Regions from separate parts of the Knoellia sp. AC549 genome, predicted to be linked through region 1. Evidence: riboswitches for the same ligand, from Rfam matches in the RefSeq annotation. Region 1 holds a riboswitch; the other holds the start of a gene.
What was found. A riboswitch is a leader RNA that binds a small molecule or an ion and turns the genes downstream of it on or off. The one in region 1 is predicted to bind thiamine pyrophosphate.
Positions count from the first base shown of each region.

Region 2: another riboswitch for thiamine pyrophosphate. It lies ahead of thiC (phosphomethylpyrimidine synthase ThiC); the one in region 1 lies ahead of ACZZ98_RS10335 (ECF transporter S component).

Region 1 is NZ_OZ409890.1:2,142,737-2,146,728, reverse strand. It holds gene ACZZ98_RS10340 (ATP-binding cassette domain-containing protein) at 1-901, opposite strand, end outside; gene ACZZ98_RS10335 (ECF transporter S component) at 903-1,583, opposite strand; TPP riboswitch at 1,673-1,777, opposite strand; gene ACZZ98_RS10330 (DUF4235 domain-containing protein) at 1,872-2,141, shown strand; gene ACZZ98_RS10325 (helix-turn-helix domain-containing protein) at 2,329-2,925, shown strand; gene hutI (imidazolonepropionase) at 2,859-3,992, opposite strand, start outside.
Region 2 is NZ_OZ409890.1:1,416,536-1,420,527, forward strand. It holds gene ACZZ98_RS06805 (MFS transporter) at 1-221, opposite strand, end outside; gene thiC (phosphomethylpyrimidine synthase ThiC) at 218-1,900, opposite strand; TPP riboswitch at 1,987-2,094, opposite strand; gene thiD (bifunctional hydroxymethylpyrimidine kinase/phosphomethylpyrimidine kinase) at 2,208-3,008, shown strand; gene ACZZ98_RS06820 (ABC transporter substrate-binding protein) at 3,201-3,992, opposite strand, start outside.

The sequences.
Region 1 (3,992 bases):
TGGTGCGGTCGATGCTCAGTGGTGTCGCGGCGACCTCCTGCGTCCGGCGGCTCGACGGCCTTGCCACCACGGCGCCGGACGCAAGGGGGGCTGGCGGCGGAGCGCCCGGAACCCAGATGCCCATGTCGAGCAGCCGTTGCCGCTCGCTGAGGAGCACGTCCCCCACGGGCCCGTCTGCGACGAGCACCCCGTCACCGTCGAGGACGAGCATGCGGTCGACGAGCTCGACCCAGGGTCCGAGGACGTGCTCGACCACGACCGTCGTGATCGGGTATGCCGCCAGCGCACCTTCCACACTCGCCCTCACCTGGGCGGCGTGGCCGGGATCGAGCATGGCCGTGGGTTCGTCGAGGAGCAGGACGCTCGGCGCAAGAGCCAACGCGCCGGCCAGCGCCAGGCGCTGCGTCTCCCCGCCCGACAGAGCCCCGGTCGGGGTGTCGAGGGGCATCGACAGCCCCACCGCGGCCACAGCGGCAGTGATGGCGGGCGGCATGTCGGCACGCGGCATACCCACGTTCTCGAGACCGAAGGCGACGTCGCGCCCGACCGAGGAGGCGACCACCCCGGCACCCGGCTCCTGGAGGACGAGCCCGATCTCGCCGGCGCGCGCCCCGGGTGCGTGACCGTCGATGGCGACGGAACCCGACAGCTCGCCGGCGTCAGCGGTCTCGAGCAGCCCGGCGACAGCCCGCAGCAACGTCGACTTGCCCGAACCGCTGGGCCCGACGAGGAGCACGCGCTCCCCTGGGGCCAGTGAGAACGAGACGTCTCGCAGCACCGGTTCGCGCCGACCGAACGGGCGCCACGTCACCCCCTCGAGGGTGATGTGGCCGCCCCTGACGCGGGCAGTGCCGTCGACGGTGCCGGCCCCTCCACGGGCACCGGCGCCAGGCTGGTCCACGTCAGACAGCGCGGTTCTCGCGGTGCTCCTGGCCGGGTGGGAACGCGTTGAGCGCCCCCGCCGCCGCCAGGGCCCGGGTGAGCAACCACCCACCGACGCCGGCGACCACCGCACCGGAGAGAGCGAGGACCGCGGCGTAGGAGACCTTCCACGCGAGGGACCAGTCCTGGATCCAGGTGAAGGACTCGTAGAAGGCAGCGAACGGGCCGGCCATCGCTCCCGCGAGCATGGCGGCGGCAATGCCGAACGCGCGATAGCCGAGGAGGGCGAAGACGAGCTCCGTGCCGAGCCCCTGGACGATGCCTGACACGAGCGTGGTCGCGCCCCACTCAGTGCCGGGGACCATCGAGACGAGCGCCGCGGTGACCTCGCAGAAGAGCGCGGCTCCGGGTCGCCGCACGACGAGGCCGCCGACGACCCCGGCAAGGAACCAGGGCCCGGCGAAGAGGCCACCCAAGGGTGCGAACCCGAAGGTGATGGCGCTCAGGGGGCCGTTGTAGAACACGCCCCAACCCCAGAACGCGATGCCGAGGGCGGCGCCCAGGAAGGCGATCGTGAGGATGTCGACGGTCCGCCACCCGAGGAGGGGACGGGTCGCGAGGATGCTCCGGGCGCGCAGGAAGCCGCCCGAGGTGGTGCCCGAGGAGTCGGTCGTCGCCGGCTCCGTGGTGTGTGTAGCCATGAAATTTTCTCCCGTGGTCTCCGGCGCAGGGCCGATGGATACCTCGGGGAAGTCACTTCGGCGGCATCCATCTCGTCTGCCGCAGAGGTCACCTGAGAACTCAGACTCCCTACGCCGGTGCGAACCGGATCAGGTGTGAGGGTCTGCGGTTGCCCGCACTCTCAGCGCGTTGGTGCGCTCCCCTGTCATTGACGATGACCACCCTACTCCCTGGGCTGTGGCAGGGTGGCACGGGAGAAGGCCCGCTTCGGGCGGACACTGCAAACTCAAGGAGTCCTAGTGGGCAGCATGGTGTGGAAGATCCTCGGAACCGGCTCGGCGATCCTGGCCGGCATCGCCGCGACCAAGGTGGCCGACAAGGTCTGGGAGCGGGCCGGTCAGGACCTCTCGGCGAATCCCAAGGACCCGGACTCGCCCTTCCTGGCGGCCCTGGGGTATGCCGCGCTCACCGGTCTCGCGGCCGGTGTCGCCAAGACGGTGGTGACCCGCAAGGCAGCCAGGATCTACGCCAAGTCTGCTGGCCACAAGCCGGACGCCGTGCGCCCCGGCGGCCTCTGAGCCGCCCATGATCGGGACCCCGACGGTGTGGGTGTTCCCGTGCGTCGATAACCAATAGGTGCGCAGCCCAACACCAATGGGTTATGGACCAGCAGCACAGCGATACCGGATCCCCGGTCGCAGTCCCCGGACAGCTCCCTGTGGACAACTCGACGCCACAAAGCGGCGATCCGGCGAAGGTGGCCTCATGAAGCCCGACACCGCCGCCGCCTCGACGACGGCGCGCGAGATCCTTCGTCGAGCACGGCGGCAGCAGGGCCTCACCCAGGCGCAGCTGGCCGAGCGCGCAGGCGTGAGCCAGACCGTCGTCGCGCGGTACGAGGCCCGCCAGCAGCAGCCGACGATCGCTGCTCTGGAGCGGCTCGTCGCGGCGTGCGGCTATGAGCTCGAGTGGAGTGTGCGTCACGCGGCCGACTCGCCCGCTGTGTCCGGCACAGGGAAAAGCGGCCACAGCGATCGTTTGCCTGGACCGATCGGGAAGAGGCTGACCGCTCAGCTGGACGAGGTTCTCGCAGTGCTCGCCTCGGCCGGGGCCACCGATCCGCGCCTCTACGGCGAGGTCGCGGACGGAACAGAGGCTGCCGGTTGCCGAGTCCTCATCGGGGTCAGGGCGCCGGAAGTGGACCGGCTCTCTCTGATCGCAGCCTCGGGTCACATCGGACTCCTCCTCGGGTCCCCCGTCCACGTGCTGCCGCACGCGGAAGTGGCGGCCTACGGCTACGGCGACGAGGGGATGCCTCTCGGCCCGAAGACCGAACGGGCGATGGGGACGCCTGCGCGATAGGCGAGATGCAGGTGGCTCGGTGCCTCGAGCACGGCGAGGTCCGCGGGTCCGCCCAGGGCGATCCGACCGATGTCGGTGCGGCGCATCGCCTTTGCCGACCCAGCGGTCGCAGCCCACACGGCTTCGCTCGGAGTCATCCCCATCTCGCGGACGGCCAGGGCGATGACGAACGGCATCGAGCTCGAGTAGCAGGTGCCCGGGTTGCAGTCCGTGGCCAGCGCGACCGACACACCGGCGTCGATGAGGCCCCGCGCGTCCGGATAGGGCGAGCGGGTCGAGAACTCCACTCCCGGCAGCAGGGTCGCCACCGTCGTGTCGGCCGCCCCGACGAGCGCCTCGACGTCGGCGTCGGACAGGAACGTGCAGTGGTCGACGCTCGCCGCTCCGACCTCGACGGCCAGCTGGACGCCCGGCCCGTGGCCGAGCTGGTTGCCGTGCACCCGCAGTTCCAGCCCCGCCTCACGGGCCGCGGTCAGGACGGCTCGCGACTCGTCCTGCGTGAACGCGTGGGGTGAGTTCGGCTCGCAGAAGACGTCGGCCCACTTGGCGTGGGGGGCGCAGGCCTGCAGCATCGGTCCCATGACGAGCTCGAGGTATGCCGCCCGCTCGCCCCTCGCTTCCGGTGGCACGACGTGCGCCCCGAGGAAGGTCGTCTCGGTTGTGAACTCGCTCGCGATGCGGAGCGAGCGAGCCTCGTCCTCGACGGTCAGGCCGTAGCCGCTCTTGATCTCGACCGTCGTCGTGCCCTGGTCGCGCATCTCGGCGACCCGGCCGGCCACGAGCTCGCGCAGGCGGTCGTCGGAGGCAGCACGGGTGGCGTCGACCGAGACCCCGATGCCCCCGCCGTCGTAGCGCTCCCCCGTCATCCGGGCCGCGAACTCGGCGGAGCGGTCCCCGTCGAAGACGAGGTGGCTGTGGCTGTCGACGAAGCCGGGTAGGACGGCCCGGCCGGCGAGGTCGACCCGGTGGTCGGCGTCGGGCGCGGAGACGGAGTCGCCGACCCAGGCGATGCGGCCGTCCTCGACGACCACGGCAGCGTCACGTCGCAGGCCGAGCCCGGCCTCGCC
Region 2 (3,992 bases), 730 kb from region 1:
CGACCGAAGACCATCGAGCCGACGGGACGCCCGAGCAGGGTGGCGACGATGACGAGGGCCCCGCCGGTCACGCCGGCGTGGGGTCCAGCCAGCGTTGCCAGTGCCGGTGCGAGCGCGACGACGGGGAGGAAGATGTTGAGCTGGTCGACGTAGTTGCCGATGACTCCGGCCCGCACCGCAGCCCGCCCCTCGGGAGGGAGCGTCGTCGCCGGTGTGCTCACCGGGCCACCCCGGCGCTCTCGTCCAGGTAGACACTGGACCCCAGCTCGACGAACTGGCGGGACTTCTCCGCCATCCCCTGCTCGACGACCGCTCGCTGTTCGGCCGCTGACCCGTAGGCATCACGAATGTCCTGGCTGATCCGCATCGAGCAGAACTTGGGGCCGCACATCGAGCAGAAGTGCGCGGTCTTCGCCGGCTCGGCCGGGAGGGTCTCGTCGTGGAACGCCATCGCCGTCTCGGGGTCGAGCGAGAGCGCGAACTGGTCGTGCCAACGGAACTCGAACCGTGCCTTGCTCAGCGCGTCGTCGCGCAGCCGCGCCCCCGGGTGTCCCTTGGCAAGGTCAGCGGCGTGAGCCGCGATCTTGTAGGTGATGACACCGGTCTTGACGTCGTCGCGGTTGGGCAGCCCCAAGTGCTCCTTGGGCGTGACGTAGCAGAGCATCGCCGTGCCGTACTGCGCGATCGTCGCCGCGCCGATGGCCGAGGTGATGTGGTCATAGCCCGGAGCGATGTCGGTGACGAGCGGCCCGAGCGTGTAGAACGGCGCCCCGTGGCACCAGTCCTGCTCGAGCTCGACGTTCTCACGCACGAGGTGCAGCGGCACGTGGCCGGGGCCCTCGACCATGACCTGCACGTCGAACTCCCAGGCGCGCTTCGTCAGCTCGCCCAGCGTCCGCAGCTCCGCCAGCTGCGCCTCGTCGTTGGCGTCCGCGATGGATCCGGGACGCAAGCCGTCGCCGAGGCTGAACGCCACGTCGTAGCGCGCAAAGATCTCGCACAGCTCGTCGAAGTGGGTGTAGAGGAACGACTCCTGGTGGTGGGCCAGGCACCAGCCGGCCATGATCGAGCCACCGCGCGAGACGATCCCGGTGACGCGGTTGGCGGTGAGCGGGACGAACGCGAGGCGCACGCCGGCGTGGATCGTCATGTAGTCGACGCCCTGCTCACACTGCTCGATGACGGTGTCCCGGAACACTTCCCACGTGAGGGAGGCTGCGTCGCCGTCCACCTTCTCGAGCGCCTGGTAGATGGGCACGGTCCCGATCGGCACCGGGCTGTTGCGGATGAGCCACTCGCGTGTGGTGTGGATGTCGTCACCGGTCGACAGGTCCATGACCGTGTCGGCGCCCCAGCGTGTCGCCCAGCTGAGCTTGTCGACCTCCTCGGCGATGGACGACGTCACGGCCGAGTTGCCGATGTTGGCGTTGATCTTCGTGAGGAACGCGCGACCGATGATCATCGGCTCGGACTCGGGGTGGTTGACGTTCGCCGGGATGATGGCGCGCCCTGCGGCCACCTCGTCACGCACGAGGCCGACGCTGCAGCCCTCACGAAGGGCCACGAAGCGCATCTCCGGCGTGATCTCACCCCGTCGGGCGTAGTGCAGCTGCGTCACGGTGGCGCCCTCGACGGACCGCAACGGCGGGCGAGAGGCACCGCGCCACTTCTGGCTGGCCTCACCGCGACGCATCGCCGACCGTCCGTCATCGGCGAGGTCACGGCCTCGACCGGCATACGTCTCGACGTCGCCCCGGGCGGTGATCCAGTCCGTGCGCTGCGGGTCCAGCCCGACCTCGGGATCAGCGCCCGGTCCGGCGGTCCGATAGACGAGGACGTCCCCGTTCGGGCTGCCGTCGGGACTGGGGTCCAGGCCGATGGCCGTGACCGGGACGGTGATGTCACCGTCGACGAGGACGCTCGCCCGGTGCTTCGGGTGGACCTCGGTCGGGGACTGCGATGAGGGACGGGACGGGACATGGGTACGCACTGGGCGGCTCCTCTTCCTTCGCCGGCATGATCCGGACAGGTTCAGACGGTCCGGACAGCAACAGTCCGATCTCAGCCCGTGCTCGGGCCCCCGTGGGGTGTGACCACCGTAGCGCCATGGTTGGGTTGGCGTCATGCCGACCTCTGCCAGGCCTGAGTGCACGAGCACGACAAAGGATGCGTATGCCGTTGCGAGACAGGGCGATTCACCACAGAACGTGGTTCTCTCGATCGCTGGAAGTGACCCCTCCGGAGGCGCTGGCATCCAGGCCGACCTCAAGACGTTCGCCGCCCAGGGCGCCTACGGCACGTGCGTCATCACGGCTCTGACGGCGCAGTCGACCACCGGCGTGACGGGTGTCCACCCCGTGCCCGCGGCCTTCGTCGCGGAGCAGCTCGGGACTCTCCTGGCCGACGTCAGGATCGACGCCGTGAAGATCGGGATGCTCGCCGACGCCGAGGTCGTCACGGCCGTGTCCGACGTGGTGCGCAGCCACCCGGCGCTCCGCGGCGTGCCGAAGGTCCTCGACCCCGTCATGGTCTCGACCGCAGGTTCACGACTGCTCGCCGACGACGCCGTCTCGGCCTTGCGAGCACTCATCCCCCATGTCGACGTCATCACCCCCAACATCCCCGAGGCCGCGGCCCTCCTCGGCGTCGACGAGGCCGAGGACCTCGACGCCCTGCGCGACCAGACCAAGCTGCTGCACGGTCTCGGAGCCGTCCGGGTGCTGCTCAAGGGCGGTCACTTTCCCGGCCCGCGCTCGGTCGATGCGTGGAGCGACTCCGAGACCGGGGAGGTCGTCGACCTCTCGGCCGCACGCATCGCCACCCGCAACACCCACGGCACGGGCTGCACCCTGAGCTCGGCGATCGCCGCCCTGCGACCCCGGCACGATGACTGGCTCTCAGCAGTGCGTGCAGCCAAGACCTACGTCACCGGCGCCATCCAGCACGCCGACGACCTCGACATCGGCCAGGGCCCCGGCCCCCTCAACCACGCCTGGCAGTACCGCTGAACGAGGAACGACCCGGACAGCTCGGGGCGTCCGGCGATTCCGGAATAGTGCCGTGCGCGCGTTTGCGACGAAGGAGCAACTGAGCGTGCGCAGCACTATTGCGGAATCGGCATTGTGCCGTGCATGCGTTTGCGACGAAGGAGCAACTGAGCGTGCACAGCACTATGTCGGAATCGGCCAACGACAGGGCGATCAGCCGAGGTTGTTGGACTTGAGGAACTCGGCGGCCACGTCCTTGGCGTCCTTCTTGTCCGTGACCGTCTGCTTGAGCAGCCCGGAGATGACCTCGGTCGTGAGGGCCTTCGAGACCGCGTTGAGGGCCGGAGCGAGCTGCTCGGACTTGTCCTTCGCCACGAGGGGGACGATGTTCTGCGAACCGAAGAGCTTCTTGGTGTCCTCGAGCGACACGAAGCCGTTCTCGGCGATCGACGGGTCGGTCGTGAAGATGTTGGCAGCGTCGACCTGGCCGTTCTTGAGCGCCTGGACGAGGCCCTGACCGGTGAGCGGCCGGAACGACCCGAAGGTCACCCCGTAGGTGCTCTTGAGGCCCGGGATTCCCTGGGGCCGCTTCTGGAACTCCGGCGGGGCGCCGAGCGACATGTCCGCGGCAGCCGCCTTGAGGTCGTCCAGGGTCTTGAGCGACTTCGAGTCCGCAGTCTCCTTGGTGACGACGATCGAGTCGTTGTCCTCGGCAGCCGACTTCTCGAGCATCGCGAAGCCTGCCGGAAGGAGCCCTTCCACCGCCGCGTAGACCTTGTCGGGGTCGGTCTCCTTGAAGTTCTTGTCGTAGAAGAAGCCGAGGGCGCCGGTGTACTCGGGGATCGCCTGGATCGAGCCGTCCTCCAGCGCCTTGAGGTAGATCTCGCGCGAGCCGATCCGCGGCTTGGTCGTGGCGTCGACGCCCTTGGCCTTGAGCGCGCCGGCGTAGATCTCGGCGAGCAGCTCGGACTCGGGGAAGTCGGCGGAGCCGATGACGACTGCGCC